DNA from 3 places in the Limnohabitans sp. 103DPR2 genome. Region 3 is predicted to be linked to each of the others. Evidence: predicted binding sites of a transcription regulator. Region 3 holds the regulator's gene; each other region holds the start of a gene.

Evidence for each region. The regulator LexA, encoded in region 3, represses DNA repair genes until DNA is damaged. The targets are predictions, from matches to a motif close to ACTGTATNNNNATACAGT.
Region 1: a site for LexA is predicted at 1,786-1,803, ahead of recA (recombinase RecA). Genes of this name have one in related genera too.
Region 2: a site for LexA is predicted at 2,236-2,253, ahead of L103DPR2_RS07135 (DNA topoisomerase IV subunit B). Genes of this name have one in related genera too.

The regions. Positions count from the first base shown of each region.
Region 1 is NZ_CP011834.1:305,926-310,707, forward strand. It holds gene L103DPR2_RS01335 (sensor histidine kinase N-terminal domain-containing protein) at 1-370, opposite strand, end outside; gene L103DPR2_RS01340 (response regulator) at 404-1,078, opposite strand; gene L103DPR2_RS01345 (MarR family winged helix-turn-helix transcriptional regulator) at 1,203-1,721, opposite strand; gene recA (recombinase RecA) at 1,862-2,890, shown strand; gene recX (recombination regulator RecX) at 2,925-3,398, shown strand; gene argC (N-acetyl-gamma-glutamyl-phosphate reductase) at 3,415-4,341, opposite strand; gene sucC (ADP-forming succinate--CoA ligase subunit beta) at 4,512-4,782, shown strand, end outside.
Region 2 is NZ_CP011834.1:1,447,398-1,452,179, reverse strand. It holds gene parC (DNA topoisomerase IV subunit A) at 1-217, opposite strand, end outside; gene L103DPR2_RS07135 (DNA topoisomerase IV subunit B) at 220-2,202, opposite strand; gene L103DPR2_RS07130 (class I SAM-dependent methyltransferase) at 2,333-2,875, shown strand; gene dapA (4-hydroxy-tetrahydrodipicolinate synthase) at 2,906-3,802, shown strand; gene bamC (outer membrane protein assembly factor BamC) at 3,830-4,782, shown strand, end outside.
Region 3 is NZ_CP011834.1:1,931,987-1,936,768, reverse strand. It holds gene L103DPR2_RS09340 (3-hydroxyacyl-CoA dehydrogenase) at 1-512, opposite strand, end outside; gene L103DPR2_RS09335 (D-2-hydroxyacid dehydrogenase family protein) at 566-1,573, opposite strand; gene L103DPR2_RS09330 (hypothetical protein) at 1,674-1,994, opposite strand; gene lexA (transcriptional repressor LexA) at 2,056-2,727, opposite strand; gene L103DPR2_RS09320 (asparaginase) at 2,811-3,788, shown strand; gene adk (adenylate kinase) at 3,844-4,503, opposite strand; gene kdsB (3-deoxy-manno-octulosonate cytidylyltransferase) at 4,609-4,782, opposite strand, start outside.

The sequences.
Region 1 (4,782 bases), 1.3 Mb from region 3:
GTTTCTCGTCTTCTTGGGGTTGTGGCAAATCGCGGTCACCACCCAAGATTTCACCCTTGGGACCAATCACTTGGTAATACACCAGATCGGCGTCGTCGGCGCGCAAGAGTTCGCTGGCCGGTTGCGGCAAATTGAATTGCACGCGCTGCTGATCAGGACTGAGCTTGACCAACTGCGCCAAGGCTTGTGCGTTGTAAATCAGCGCACGGTCAAATGGTTTGTTGGCCAGGCCTTGGGCAACCAGCCACGTGAGTGCCAAACTGACAGGCCACAGCAACAGCAATGGCGTGAGCATCCAATCCAAAATTTCGCCAAACAACGAGCGCTGCTCGCGGCGAAAAAAAGACAGCTGCCAATTTTTAGGATTCATTCAGCAAAAACTTCTGGCAGCGCGAATGCGGGATCAGCTCGGAATTTTCTCGAGGCAGTAACCCAAGCCGCGAACGGTTGCGATGCGGATCGGCCCTTTTTCAATCTTCTTGCGCAGGCGGTGGATGTACACCTCAATCGCGTTGTTGCTGACCTCTTCGCCCCACTCGCACAAGCGCTCAACCAACTGGTCTTTGCTGACCAATCGGCCTGCACGTTGAAGCAACACTTCCAGCAAGCCCAATTCGCGTGCAGACAATTCCACCATCTTGCCGTCAATGGTGGCGACGCGGCCTGATTGATCGTAAATGAGCGGGCCGTGTTTGATTTGCGATGTGGCGCCACCCATGCCGCGCCGTGTCAGCGCGCGAACACGCGCTTCAAGCTCTTGCAAGCTGAAGGGCTTGGCCATGTAGTCATCTGCGCCATAGTCCAGACCTTTCACGCGCTCTTCCACACTGTCAGCTGCCGTCAAAATCAAAACCGGCAAGGTGGAGCCGCGTGAGCGTAATTTTTTCAACACATCGAGGCCATGCATTTTGGGCAAGCCCAAATCAAGAATGAGCAGATCAAATTCGTTGTTGGTCATGAGCGCAGCGTCGGCTTCTGTGCCACTTGCCACATGATCCACGGCCGCACCTGCACTGCGCAAACTGCGCAGCAAACCATCGGCCAACACCTGATCATCTTCAGCTATCAAAATGCGCATGCTTGTCTCCCGCTTTGGCCTTGTTTGGCTTTGTGTTTTGCGCCCGGAGGCGGCTGTCTAAATTTTAGGCGACTATCAACGCTCTGTAACGAGAGTTTCACCATGGCCGACCCCTCGTTTGCCATTACATGCAATAGGCTTCAAGTCCCAAGGCCACCACGGTTGCAATTTCAAGGCCCACGGAAGCTTTGAATTCTTCTTCTGCTTGTGCCACCGCCACTTGAAAGGCGGCCAACCACGCCAAGCCGTCTTCGGTGAATTCGACCAGGCGCGCGCGCGCATCTCGACTGTCTTGTGTTCGTTTGACCAAACCCCATGCTTCACACTGGTCGACCAAATTGCCCATGGCTTGTTTGCTCATCCCTGCGGCCTGCGCCAAGTCCGTCAGCCTTGAACCCTGCAGCGACAAATGCCGTGTGATGTGAACGTGTGCCGCACTGATTTGATCTCTTGCAGCCAAATTCGAGAGCGCCAGCGGCACCTGCTCGTTGTGTGCCATCAGGCTTAAAACGCGCGCATCGAAACGCCTCATGGAATGGCCCAACAAACGACCCAAATGTGTTTCGCGCCACCGGTCATCGCGGACAGCAGATGACGGCGCTTGGCCCTGTGAATGGGTGATGAAACTGTCATTGACTGGCATTTGCAGATAGTAAAGCAAACTGACTAAAAAATCTATTTACTCGTTGAGACAATGCCATTACAGTACTGTTCAAGCATCCAGTCTTTGATCAGCTTTCTGAATGCAAGTTTTTCAACCCGTTGATTTTTATGGAGATTTCTATGAGCGACCAAAACAGCGACAAAACCAAAGCCCTGCAAGCAGCCCTGGCCCAAATCGAAAAACAATTTGGCAAAGGCACCATCATGCGTCTGGGCGAGGGTGAAGTCATCGAAGACATCCAAGTCGTCTCAACGGGTTCTTTGGGGCTCGACATTGCCTTGGGCGTAGGCGGTTTGCCCCGCGGCCGCGTGGTTGAAATATACGGCCCAGAGTCTTCTGGCAAAACCACCCTCACCTTGCAAGTGATTGCCGAGATGCAAAAAATCGGCGGTCAGTGCGCCTTCGTCGACGCCGAACATGCTTTGGACATTCAGTACGCTCAAAAGCTTGGCGTCAACCTGCAAGACCTGCTCATTAGCCAGCCCGACACCGGCGAGCAAGCCCTTGAAATTGTCGACAGCCTGGTTCGCTCCGGCGCCGTCGACTTGGTCGTCATCGACTCCGTGGCCGCACTCACCCCCAAGGCCGAACTCGAAGGCGACATGGGCGACTCTTTGCCCGGCCTCCAAGCCCGCCTCATGAGCCAAGCCCTGCGCAAGCTCACCGCCACCATCAAGAAAACCAATTGCATGGTCATCTTCATCAACCAAATCCGCATGAAGATTGGCGTCATGTTCGGCTCGCCCGAAACCACCACCGGTGGCAACGCGCTCAAGTTCTACGCTTCTGTGCGCTTGGACATCCGCCGCACCGGCACCATCAAACGAGGTGACGACTCGATCGGCAACGAAACCAAAGTCAAGGTGGTTAAAAACAAAGTGGCTCCGCCCTTTAAAACCGCTGAGTTCGACATTCTGTTCGGTGAAGGCATCAGCCGCCAAGGCGAAATCATCGACATGGGTGTCGAGGCCAAAATCATCGACAAGTCAGGCGCTTGGTATGCCTACAACGGCGAAAAAATTGGCCAAGGCCGCGACAACGCCCGTGAGTTCCTGCGTGAAAACGCCGAACTGGCTGCCGAAATTGAAAACAAAGTGCGTGAATCTTTGGGCATCCCACTGCTGGCTGAAGCCGTCGCAGCCGCCTAATCTCACGCCTTTCTCCAGTTGCGTTCCTTGATCAATGGCTCAGCCCGGGTTTAAGTTGTCCCTCAAAGGACGTGCGCTGCGGCTTTTGTCGCAGCGCGAACACTCTCGGGCTGAGCTGGTTCGCAAACTCTCACCCCACGAGGAGGTGCCGGGCGAGCTGGCACAAGCTCTCGACGAGCTCCAAGCCAAAGGTTTCATTGACGAAACCCGCGTCTTGGAGTCCGTTCTTAACCATCGCGCGCCCAAGCTGGGCAACGGCAGAATCAAACAAGAACTGCAAGCCAAAGGCTTGGCGCCTGCAGCAGTGGCTCAGGCCATGCTGGATTTAAAAGATTCTGAATTCGCGCGCGCCCAAGGCGTCTGGCAAAAGAAATTTGGCGCGCCTGCGGCAGATGCCAACGAGCGCGCCAAGCATTACCGGTTTTTGCTCACGCGCGGATTTTCGGCCGAGGTCGTCCGAAAAGTCGTCCAGCAATCGGGCACACCCGAAGAAGACTTCGACAGCTGAAGCTTGTTCTGCCAGGTCAAAGACCCAGCATCAACTTCAGGTTTTGAACCGCAGCGCCGCTGGCCCCTTTGCCCAAATTGTCCAATCGGGCAATCACCACAGCTTGGCGATGCGTCTCGTTGCCAAACACCCTGATTTCCAGTTTGTTGGAGTCGTTGTTGCCGGTGGCGCCCAATTTGCCACTTTCTTCAGCTGCCACCACACTGACCCAACCGCCAGCGTTTTGGCTACTGGCGTAGTGCGCGCGCAAAGCTTCATACAAATCGGACACTTTCGGTTTGCCAGGCAAGTCGTCCAGAAACAGCGGCAACTCCACCAACATGCCTTGCCGAAAATTGCCAACGGCTGGCAAAAAGATGGGGCGACGCGTCAGGCCGGTGTACTTCATGATCTCGGGCACGTGCTTGTGTTGCAGCCCCAAAGCGTAGGCTTCGTGCAAAGGCGCGCGGCCTGCTTCATAGTCTTCAATCATGGTGCGGCCACCACCGGAGTAACCACTTACTGAGGGCAAAGCAACCGGAAAATCTGGAGGCAAGATGCCAGCACTGATCAATGGTGCCAGGATGGCGATGGCGCCTGAGGCATAACAACCAGGGTTGCTGACGCGTTGCGCACTCACCACAGCTTCGCGTTGACCGGCACGCATTTCAGGAAAACCGAACACCCATTGGTCGTTCACGCGGTGGGCGGTGGATGCGTCAATGATGCGTGGTTTGTGGCTAGGCAAAGCATCGATCATGGCCACGGATTCTTTAGCGGCATCATCGTGGAGGCACAAAATAACCAGATCAACTTGGGCCATCAGCTCGCGCTTGGCCTCGGGGTCCTTGCGCTTTTCTGGGGCAATGCTGACCAATTCGACCTCGGGCATGGCCAGCAAACGCTCGCGAATCAAGAGCCCGGTGGTACCAGCTTCGCCATCGATGAATATTTTTTTGGCCATTCAGGGCTCTCCCAAGAAAAAATTTTGCCGCGTCATGTCAATGTAAGTGACTCGGCTCAAGATTGGTGCGTTGCAACATGATACAGTCGCCGGCTGAAGTGTCCAGTGCTTGCTTAGGGCAAACCACCCTGACTGGCTGGTGAGAATAACCACCCTCTGAGAGAAACCTCATGAAGATCCACGAGTACCAAGGCAAGGAAATCTTGCGTCAATTTGGTGTGCCAGTGCCCCGCGGCATTCCGGCCTTTACAGTCCAAGAAGCGGTGGAAGCCGCTCAAAAATTGGGCGGCCCAGTGTGGGTTGTCAAAGCACAAATTCACGCGGGCGGCCGCGGCAAAGGCGGCGGCGTGAAGCTGGCGCGCTCCATCGATGAGGTGAAAAAACTCGCCGGTGAAATTTTGGGCATGCAGTTGGTCACACACCAAACGGGCCCAGAAGGTC
Region 2 (4,782 bases), 480 kb from region 3:
TGGCACCTGTCGCACCAGAGAAGCCCAAACCCATGCGGGACATGGAATAGAGAATGCGTCGCTGTACTGGTTTTTGGCCATCGCACACATCGGGCAATGCGCGGCCTTTGACCACGCTCAATGCATATTCAAGGTAGGCGCGTTGTGCGTAAGTGGCCAAATTCAGCGAGTCATCGGACTCGCTGTTTTGAAGGTCTAAAGTGGGTTGATCGTTCATGATTAAATGTCCACCTCAATGGCATCGCCATGCAATTCCATGAGTTCACGACGAGCGGCGGCCTCGCCTTTGCCCATCAGTTGTGTGATCAAACTTTCTGTTTGTGCAAAATCCAAATTACCCAGTTGCACGGGCAACAAACGGCGCGTGTCGGGGTTGAGCGTGGTTTCCCACAACTGCTCGGCACTCATCTCGCCCAAGCCCTTGAATCGGCTGATGCTCCATGCGCCTTCGCGCACGCCATCTTTGCGCAGTTTATCGAGCATGCTTTGCAACTCAGCTTCATCCAATGCGTACATTTTGGCAGCTGGTTTCTTGCCGCGTGCTGGTGCATCCACACGGAACAGTGGCGGACGCGCGACAAACACATTGCCGGTTTCGATCAACTTGGGGAAATGACGGAAGAACAAGGTCAGCAACAAGACTTGGATGTGAGAACCATCCACATCGGCATCACTCAAGATGCAAATCTTGCCGTAACGCAAACCCGACAAATCGGGTGAGTCGTTAGGGCCATGCGGATCAACGCCAATGGCCACCGAAATGTCGTGAATTTCGTTGTTGGCAAACAGGCGATCGCGATCAACTTCCCACGTGTTGAGCACTTTGCCGCGCAGCGGCAAAATGGCTTGGCATTCTTTGTCGCGACCCATCTTGGCGCTGCCACCTGCAGAGTCGCCCTCGACCAAGAACACTTCGTTGTGCGCAATGTCTTTGCTTTCGCAATCGGTCAGTTTGCCTGGCAACACTGCCACGCCAGAGCTCTTGCGCTTCTCAACTTTTTGACCTGCCTTCTGGCGATGCTGCGCCGCCTTGATGGCCAGCTCGGCCAATTTTTTGCCGTACTCTACGTGCTCATTGAGCCACAGCTCCATGGTGGGTCTCACGAAACTGGACACCAATCGCACGGCATCGCGCGAGTTCAAACGCTCTTTGATTTGTCCTTGGAATTGGGGATCGAGCACTTTGGCCGACAGCACAAAACTGGCACGTGCAAACACGTCTTCGGGCATGAGTTTCACGCCCTTGGGCAACAAGCTGTGCAGTTCAATGAAGCTCTTCACCGCCGTGAACAAGCCATCACGCAGGCCACTGTCGTGCGTGCCACCGGCACTGGTGGGAATCAGGTTGACATAACTCTCACGCACAGGTTGACCGTCTTCGGTGAAGGCCACCGCCCAACTGGCACCCTCGCCTTCAGCAAAGCTGTCGTTGTTGCCATCGGCAAAACCTTCACCTTCGAACAAAGGAATGACCGGGTCTCCGGTGAGTGTTTGCATGAGGTAATCACGCAGGCCCGCTTTGTATTGCCAAGTTTGGGTGTCCTTGGTTTTTTCGTTCAGCAACGTGACCGTGACGCCAGGCATGAGCACCGCTTTGCTGCGCAGCAAATGCGTGAGCTCGGCCATGGGCAAGGCACTGGATTCGAAATACTTGGCGTCGGGCCACACGCGCACCGTGGTGCCCTGTTTGCGATCGCCCTCGACTGCTTTGCGAGTCACCAAGGCTTCGACCACATCGCCGCCAGAAAACGCCAGCGTGGCCACTTGGCCTTCGCGGTAGCTGGTGGCTTCCAGGCGTTTGGCCAAGGCGTTGGTAACACTCACACCCACGCCATGCAAACCACCCGAAAAGCTGTAGGCGCCGCCCTTGCCTTTGTCAAACTTGCCGCCTGCATGCAAGCGCGTGAACACCAACTCAATGACGGGGGCTTTTTCTTCAGGGTGCAAACCAAATGGAATGCCACGACCGTCGTCTTCGATGCTGACCGAGCCGTCGGTGTGCAACACCACTTTGATCTTTTTTCCGTGACCCGCCAGCGCCTCGTCGGCCGCGTTGTCGAGCACTTCTTGAATGATGTGCAAGGGGTTGTCGGTGCGGGTGTACATGCCCGGACGTTGTTTGACAGGCTCTAAGCCTTTCAAGACTCGAATGGAGCCTTCGCCGTATTCGGGAGATGAATTGGAAGAGGTAGTAGTAGCCATGGGCGCAGATTGTAGTGTGAAATCAAACAAAATACTGGATAAATTCACAGTCCCAGCCAACCCCAGGACATACAGGAACATTCAGGCATCATGGCGGCAGTTGATAGAAACGCATTGGAAAGCAACACACATGCACGGAACCGAAGATCCTTCAGCCTGGGTCACCCGCTGGACTCATCTCCTGCCCCCTCAAAGCCAAGTGCTCGACTTGGCTTGTGGTGCTGGCCGGCACATGCGCTGGTTGGCGGGACATGGCCATCAATGCACTGGCGTTGACCGCTCAGCCGAAGCTTTGGCGACAGCCCAAGCCTATGGTCAAGTGTTGGAAGCAGACATCGAGGGCGGCCCTTGGCCTTTGGAGGGGCAGCTTTTTGACGCCGTGATCGTGACCCATTACCTGTGGCGACCTTTGATGCCGCGCATTTTGGAAAGCCTCAAGCCACACGGCTTCTTGATTTACGAGACCTTTGCCCTAGGCCATGAAAAAATTGGCAAACCGTCCAGGCCTGACTTTTTGCTCAAACCTGGCGAATTGCTGCAGACTTGCGCAAAGATGCACGTCATCGCCTACGAAGACGGCTTCTCCGAACAACCCCCTAAATTTGTACAGCGCATTGTGGCCACCCCACAAGTCCCGGCATCTGGTCAACAGATTGGCCTTGGCTGTCGTTAGAATGCTTATTTGTCGCTTTATTCATTCGCCATGACGAAAACTTTCCAACCCATTACTGGCAGTATCCCCGCCCTCATCACCCCCATGCTGGAGGACGGTTCGGTGGACTACGCCAGCCTGCGAAAATTGATCGACTGGCACATTGCCGAAGGCACAGACTGCATTGGCGTGGTGGGCACCACGGGTGAGTCTCCCACCGTGAATGTTGAAGAGCACCGCGAGATCATCCGCGTGTCTGTCGAACAAGCCAAAGGCCGCGTGCCCATCATGGCGGGCTGTGGCGCCAACTCCACAGCGGAAGCCATCGAATTGGCCAAGTTTGCCAAAAGCGTCGGCGCCGACTGCCAATTGCAAGTGGTGCCCTATTACAACAAGCCCACCCAAGAAGGCATGTACCAGCACTTCAAAGCCATCGCCGAAGCAGTGCCTAACTTGCCCATCATTTTGTACAACGTGCCCGGCCGTTCCGTGGCCGACATGCAGCACGACACTGTGTTGCGTTTGGCTCAAGTCCCTGGCATCGTCGGTATCAAAGAAGCCACAGGCAACATCGAACGCGCTCAGTGGCTCATTCGCGATTTGCCCAAAGAATTTGCGGTGTATTCGGGTGATGATCCTACAGCGGTTGCATTGATGCTGTGCGGTGGCAAAGGCAATGTCAGTGTCACTGCCAACGTGGCGCCGCGTTTGATGCATGAATTGTGCGTTGCGGCCATGGCAGGCAATGTTCAAAAAGCCATGGAAATTCAATTCAAATTGATGCCTGTGCACAAAAATTTATTTGTCGAAGCCAACCCTATCCCAGTGAAATGGGCCATGAAACGCATGGGACTTTGCGGCGGCACATTGCGCTTGCCTATGACCGAACTGTCAACACCTCAGCAACCTGTGGTGGAAGCCGCGTTGCGTGCAAGCGGACTCATTTAAGGAATCCTCGTGAATCGATTTGTAACTATGCCTCGTCAATTGACCACATTGGCCAGCGCTGCGGCCCTCACCTGTTTGCTTGCAGGTTGCTCTACTTTGGAAGAAAGCAAAATCGATTACAAAAGCGCCAGCCAGGCGCCTACGCTTGAGATTCCGCCAGACCTCACACAATTGAAGCGCGACTCGCGTTACCAAGTGGCAGGCTCTGCCAGCGCATTGGCCAGTGCAGCAGCACCGGCAGCCCGTACCGCCAACGATGCAGGCACCGCCACCAACCAAGCGGGCGATGTCCGAATTGTGCGCAATGGCACGCAGCGTTATTTGGTCGTCCAACGCAGCGCCGATTCGGTTTGGGAACCGCTGCGCGAATTCTGGAAAGACAATGGCTTTGTGCTCACCACCGATCAGCCTGAATTGGGCATCATGGAAACTGACTGGGCCGAGAATCGCGCCAAGTTGCCCCAAGACTTTCTCAGAAAAGCTGTCGGCAAAATGTTTGACTCACTCTACTCCACGGGTGAACGCGATCGCTTTAGAACGCGCATTGAGCGTACCGACAAAGGTCTGGAAATTACGGTCACGCACCGCGGCATGAAAGAGATTTATACCAGTACCTTGAAGGATCAAACGGTTTGGACACCGCGTGAAGCCGATGTGGAATTGGAAGTTGAATTCTTGCGTCGCATGATGCTGCGTCTTGGCGGACAAAACTTGTCCTCCGCTTCGACGGCTGTCGCTGCTGCCGCGCCAGCCGCCCGCGCCACAACTGGCATGGCGTCTGACGTCAAGCTTACCAAGCTCAATCAATTGCCCGCCATTGAGATTCAGGATGGATTTGACCGCGCATGGCGCAGAGTAGGTGTGGCCATTGACCGCACAGGCTTTACCGTCGAAGACCGCGATCGCGCGCAAGGTGTGTTCTTTGTTCGCTACGCGCCCCCTGGCACCTCAGACAAAGAACCTGGCTTTTTTGCCAAATT
Region 3 (4,782 bases):
TCAGTGAGACGTTCGCAAACTGCTGGGTTGGTTTTCAAACCTGCGATGACTTCCACAACCTTCATCAAGGGAACAGGATTGAAGAAGTGATAACCCGCAAAATTGGCTGGTCGCTTTAAGGCTGCTGCAATGGCGGTGACGGACAGTGAAGAGGTGTTGGTGACCAGTACAGCCGTCTCAGGCAACAAGTTTTCAAGTTCAACGAACAATGATTTTTTGATGTCTAAGCGTTCAACGATGGCTTCAACAACCAACTCACACGACTTCAAATCATTCAGGGTGCTGGCACCGTTTAAACGTGATTTGTAGGCATTGACGGTGTCTGCATCCAGTCGCCCTTTGGTGGCCAGTGATTCCCAGACTTGGAAGACGGCTTCTTTGGCTTTTTGAATGGCGTCTGCTTGCGTGTCATAAAGCCAGACTTGGCTACCTGCTTGTGCGGCAATTTGAGCAATGCCGCGGCCCATAGCGCCTGCGCCAATGACGGCCACTTGATTGAATGCGATGGTCATTTGTTGAATTCGAATTTGTAAAAAAAAGTTACTGCATCCGCGCAGTGTGTTTTTCAGCGACGAACTTGAAGTGCGCCGGGATTGACGATATTGGTCGGTGTGCCTTTGATGAAGTTCACGACGTTGTCAAACGCTGCACCAAAGTACAACTCGTAATTGTCTTTTTCGACGTAGCCAATGTGAGGTGTACAGATGCAATTCTCGAGACGCAGCAAAGCATGACCCTGCAAGATGGGTTCATGTTCAAAGACATCAATGGCAGCCAAGCCAGGACGACCACGGTTGAGTGAACTGATGAGTGCATCGGGTTCAATCAGTTCTGCGCGCGATGTATTCACAATCATGGCGCTGGTCTTCATGCGTGACAAGTCGTCGAGCGTGACGATGCCGCGTGTGGCATCGTTCAAACGCAAATGCAAAGAGATCACATCACTTTGTTCAAAAAAGGCTTCACGTGTGGTGGCTGGAATGTAGCCGTGCTGTGCTGCTTTTTCCCTTGAGGCTTCACTTCCCCAAACTACAACTTGCATGCCAAAGGCCTTGGCGTAACCTGCGACCAGCTGGCCAATCTTGCCGTAGCCCCAGATGCCCATGGTGCGGCCGCGCAAAACCGTTCCCATTCCAAAATTGACAGGCATGGATGCAGACTTGAGGCCTGATTGTTGCCAAGCACCATGTTTGAGGTTGCCAATGTATTGCGGCAATCTGCGTGCCGCAGCCATGATCAGTGCCCATGTGAGCTCGGCCGGTGCGTAAGGTGATCCGGTGCCTTGGGCCACAGCAATGCCTCGCTCGGTGCAAGCTTCTAAATCAATGTGAGAGCCTGCATGGCCAGTCTGTGAAATGAGTTTAAGTCGAGGCAACTTTTCAATCAGTTGTCTGCTGAGGTGTGTGCGTTCGCGAATCAAAACCAGAATGTCTGCGTCTTTAAGTCGCACAGACAATTGGCCCAAACCCTTGACGGTGTTGGTATAGACCTTGGCGCTGTAGGCATCCAATTTGGACGCGCAATCTAGTTTTCGGACGACATCTTGGTAGTCGTCAAGGATCACAATGTTCATAGGCACTATTGTGCCTTGCCCGAAGGCTTCTATGGCCTTCTGAATTCAAATTTTGAGCACCAAAATGCACTGCATAAATGGCAGCAATGGTGCAGGGGGATTAATGGGGCAGGGAAGGCTTGCTTTTGGCTTCTAAAGCAACCAAACGGTCGAGTTCGGCGCAGACGTCGGCCATGCGGCCAGAAATGACCATTCGACCTGCGCAAGAGGCGGTTTCGCCTTGCTCTGACACGCGAAGGACGCGAAGTGCACGTTGTTGTGCTTGTCGAGGCCCCAAGCTTGAACTTGGACTTGCACCAGAAATGCTGACTTTGTGACTTGGCTGGGCCTTTTCAAATGGGTTGTCCAAGTTCATTGAAGAGCTGAGGAATTTTTGAAAACCGTTGTAAATGCTTGTGATGCCGAGGAGTGCGATGGTCATATCTAATCTTTGAAAATGGATGAGCGAATCAAATAATGCGGTGGACAGGGCAATGAGAGATTTACATCAGCAGCGTGTTGCGGATGAGACCCACAGCCAAACCTTCGATGTCAAAGGGTTCGCCAGGTTGAACCAAAATGATGGGGTAGTCGGGGTTTTCGGGCAGCAGTTCAATGCGATCGGATTGGCGACGCAAGCGCTTGACGGTGACTTCTTCACCAAGTCGTGCAACCACAATTTGGCCATTTCGTACCTCTTTGGTGGCTTTCACGGCCAGCAAGTCGCCGTCCATGATGCCTGCATCGCGCATGGACATGCCACGAACACGAAGCAAATAATCGGGTTGCTCTTGGAACAGGTGAGTTTCGACGTGATAGGTGCGATCGACATGTTCTTGGGCCAAAATAGGTGAGCCGGCAGCAACACGTCCAATGAGTGGCAATGCCAATTGGGCAAAACCTGGCAATGGCAGGCTGAACAGGTCGCCAGAGTTGCGCAGGCTGTCTCGTGAGTTGCCTTTGAGACGAATACCGCGGGATGTACCGCTGACCAAATCGATGGCGCCTTTGCGTGCCAAAGCTTGCAGGTGTTCTTCGGCTGCATTGGCAGATTTGAAACCCAATACCTGTGCAATTTCTGCGCGTGTTGGCGGTGCGCCAGTTTCAGCGATGGTTTTTTGGATGAGCTCCAAAATTTGTTGCTGACGGGCTGTGAGCTTGGGTTGATCGATCATGGTGCGGTCCTTGAAAGGTGGCTGAGTTGACAGATAACTGTTTTCTTATCCAGTAACTGTATTTTTAACCAGTCTTTTTTGAAATGCAAGCAAAAAATCAAAAAATTGTTGTTTTAGGCACCGGCGGCACGATTGCGGGCGAGTCCAGTTCGGCTTCTGAGGGGCTCAGTTACAAGGCTGCTCAGAGGGGGATTGATGTCTTGCTCCAGTCTGTTGCAGAAATCGGACAGGGTCTTCCAGAGGCCTTGAGCGGCTACCAATTTGAATCTGAACAAGTGGCGCAGCTGGACAGCAAAGACATGGACTTTGCCACTTGGTATCACTTGGCTCAGCGTTGTGAGGCTTGGCTATCGCAGGATGATGTGGCGGCGGTGGTGATCACCCATGGCACGGATACGCTGGAGGAAACGGCTTATTTCTTGTCCCGTGTCATTGCCAATGAAAAACCCATTGTGCTGACTTGTGCCATGCGTCCTGCCAATTTCAAAGATGCCGATGGCCCCCAAAATTTGCGAGACGCATTGACGTTGGCATCAGTTGCCAAAGGCGCTGGTGTTTGGATGGTGGCAGCTGGCGAAATACACCACAGTCAGCATGTTCAAAAAGTACATCCCACGCGGTTGAATGCCTTTGACTCGGGCGAAGCTGGCTTGGCAGGCACAGTCATTCAGGACCATGTGACATGGCGTTCAGAGTTTGCGCCAGTGGCTCAGCCCAACAAAATCAAGCTTTCTCACTTACCTGATCCCGCATCATGGCCATGGGTTGAAGTCATCATGAACCATGTGCAAGCCAGTTCTAAGCTGGTAGATCTGCTAATCAATGCCGGCGTACGAGGCATCGTGCTTGCAGGAACAGGCAACGGCTCTGTCAGTACCGATTTGAAGGAAGGGCTGCTGCGTGCGCAAGATGCGGGCGTGCAAATTCGTGTTGCCAGTCGGTGCAACCAAGGGCCTGTGATCGTGACGGCGTCACACATCTTCCCTGTGCTGTCAGGATTGAGCCCAGTCAAATCAAGAGTGGCTTTGATACTGGACATGGTGTCCAAGCCAACCGACTGATTTACCCAAAAAAAATCCGGCCTCAGCCGGATTTGGACATCGCACGTGCGCGTGATCAGGCAGCGCCCAAAGCTTGCATGGCGCGCTGGGTAATGTCCTCCACTGAGCCCATGCCGCTGATGGCGCGGTACTGAGGCGCAGCGTGTGCTTCAGCTTTAGCCCAATCGGAGTAATAGGCCACCAAGGGGCGTGTTTGTTGGCTGTAGACGTCCAAGCGCTTTTTGACGGTTTCCTCTTTGTCGTCTTCGCGTTGAACCAAGGGTTCGCCGGTGACATCGTCTTTGCCTTCCACTTTGGGTGGATTGAATTTGACGTGATAGGTGCGGCCAGACGCAGGGTGTGAGCGACGTCCGCTCATGCGCTCAATGATGGCATCAAAGGGCACATCAATTTCGAGCACGTAGTCGAGTTTGACGCCTGCGGCTTTCATGGCATCAGCTTGGGGAATGGTGCGAGGGAAGCCATCAAACAAGAAGCCATTGGCGCAATCTGCTTGCGCAATGCGTTCTTTGACCAAGTTGATGATGAGGTCGTCGCTGACCAGGCCGCCCGATTCCATGACGGCTTTGGCTTGAAGACCGAGCGGGGTGCCCGCTTTTACAGCGGCACGCAACATGTCGCCTGTGGAGATTTGCGGGATGGAAAATTTCTCGCAAATGAAGGCCGCTTGCGTACCTTTGCCCGCACCAGGTGCGCCTAAAAGAATCAGTCTCATGGAAGTTCCGAATAGTTGTTAAATCTTTCGCCACAGCCTGCATGGCTCTCACTGGAGAATAGCATGGGAATCCCAAATTTTCCTGACGCCAGCCCTTCGCGGGGATCAGGCCTTGAAAAGTTCACGAACGCGTGCCAGGTCTTCGGGTGTATCAACGCCTGGGCCTGGGGCTTTTTCTGTGACGTGGACTGCAATTTTGTGGCCATGCCACATGGCGCGCAACTGTTCCAGTGCTTCGCAGCTTTCAATGGGAGCAGGGGGCAACTGGGGGAAGGCTTT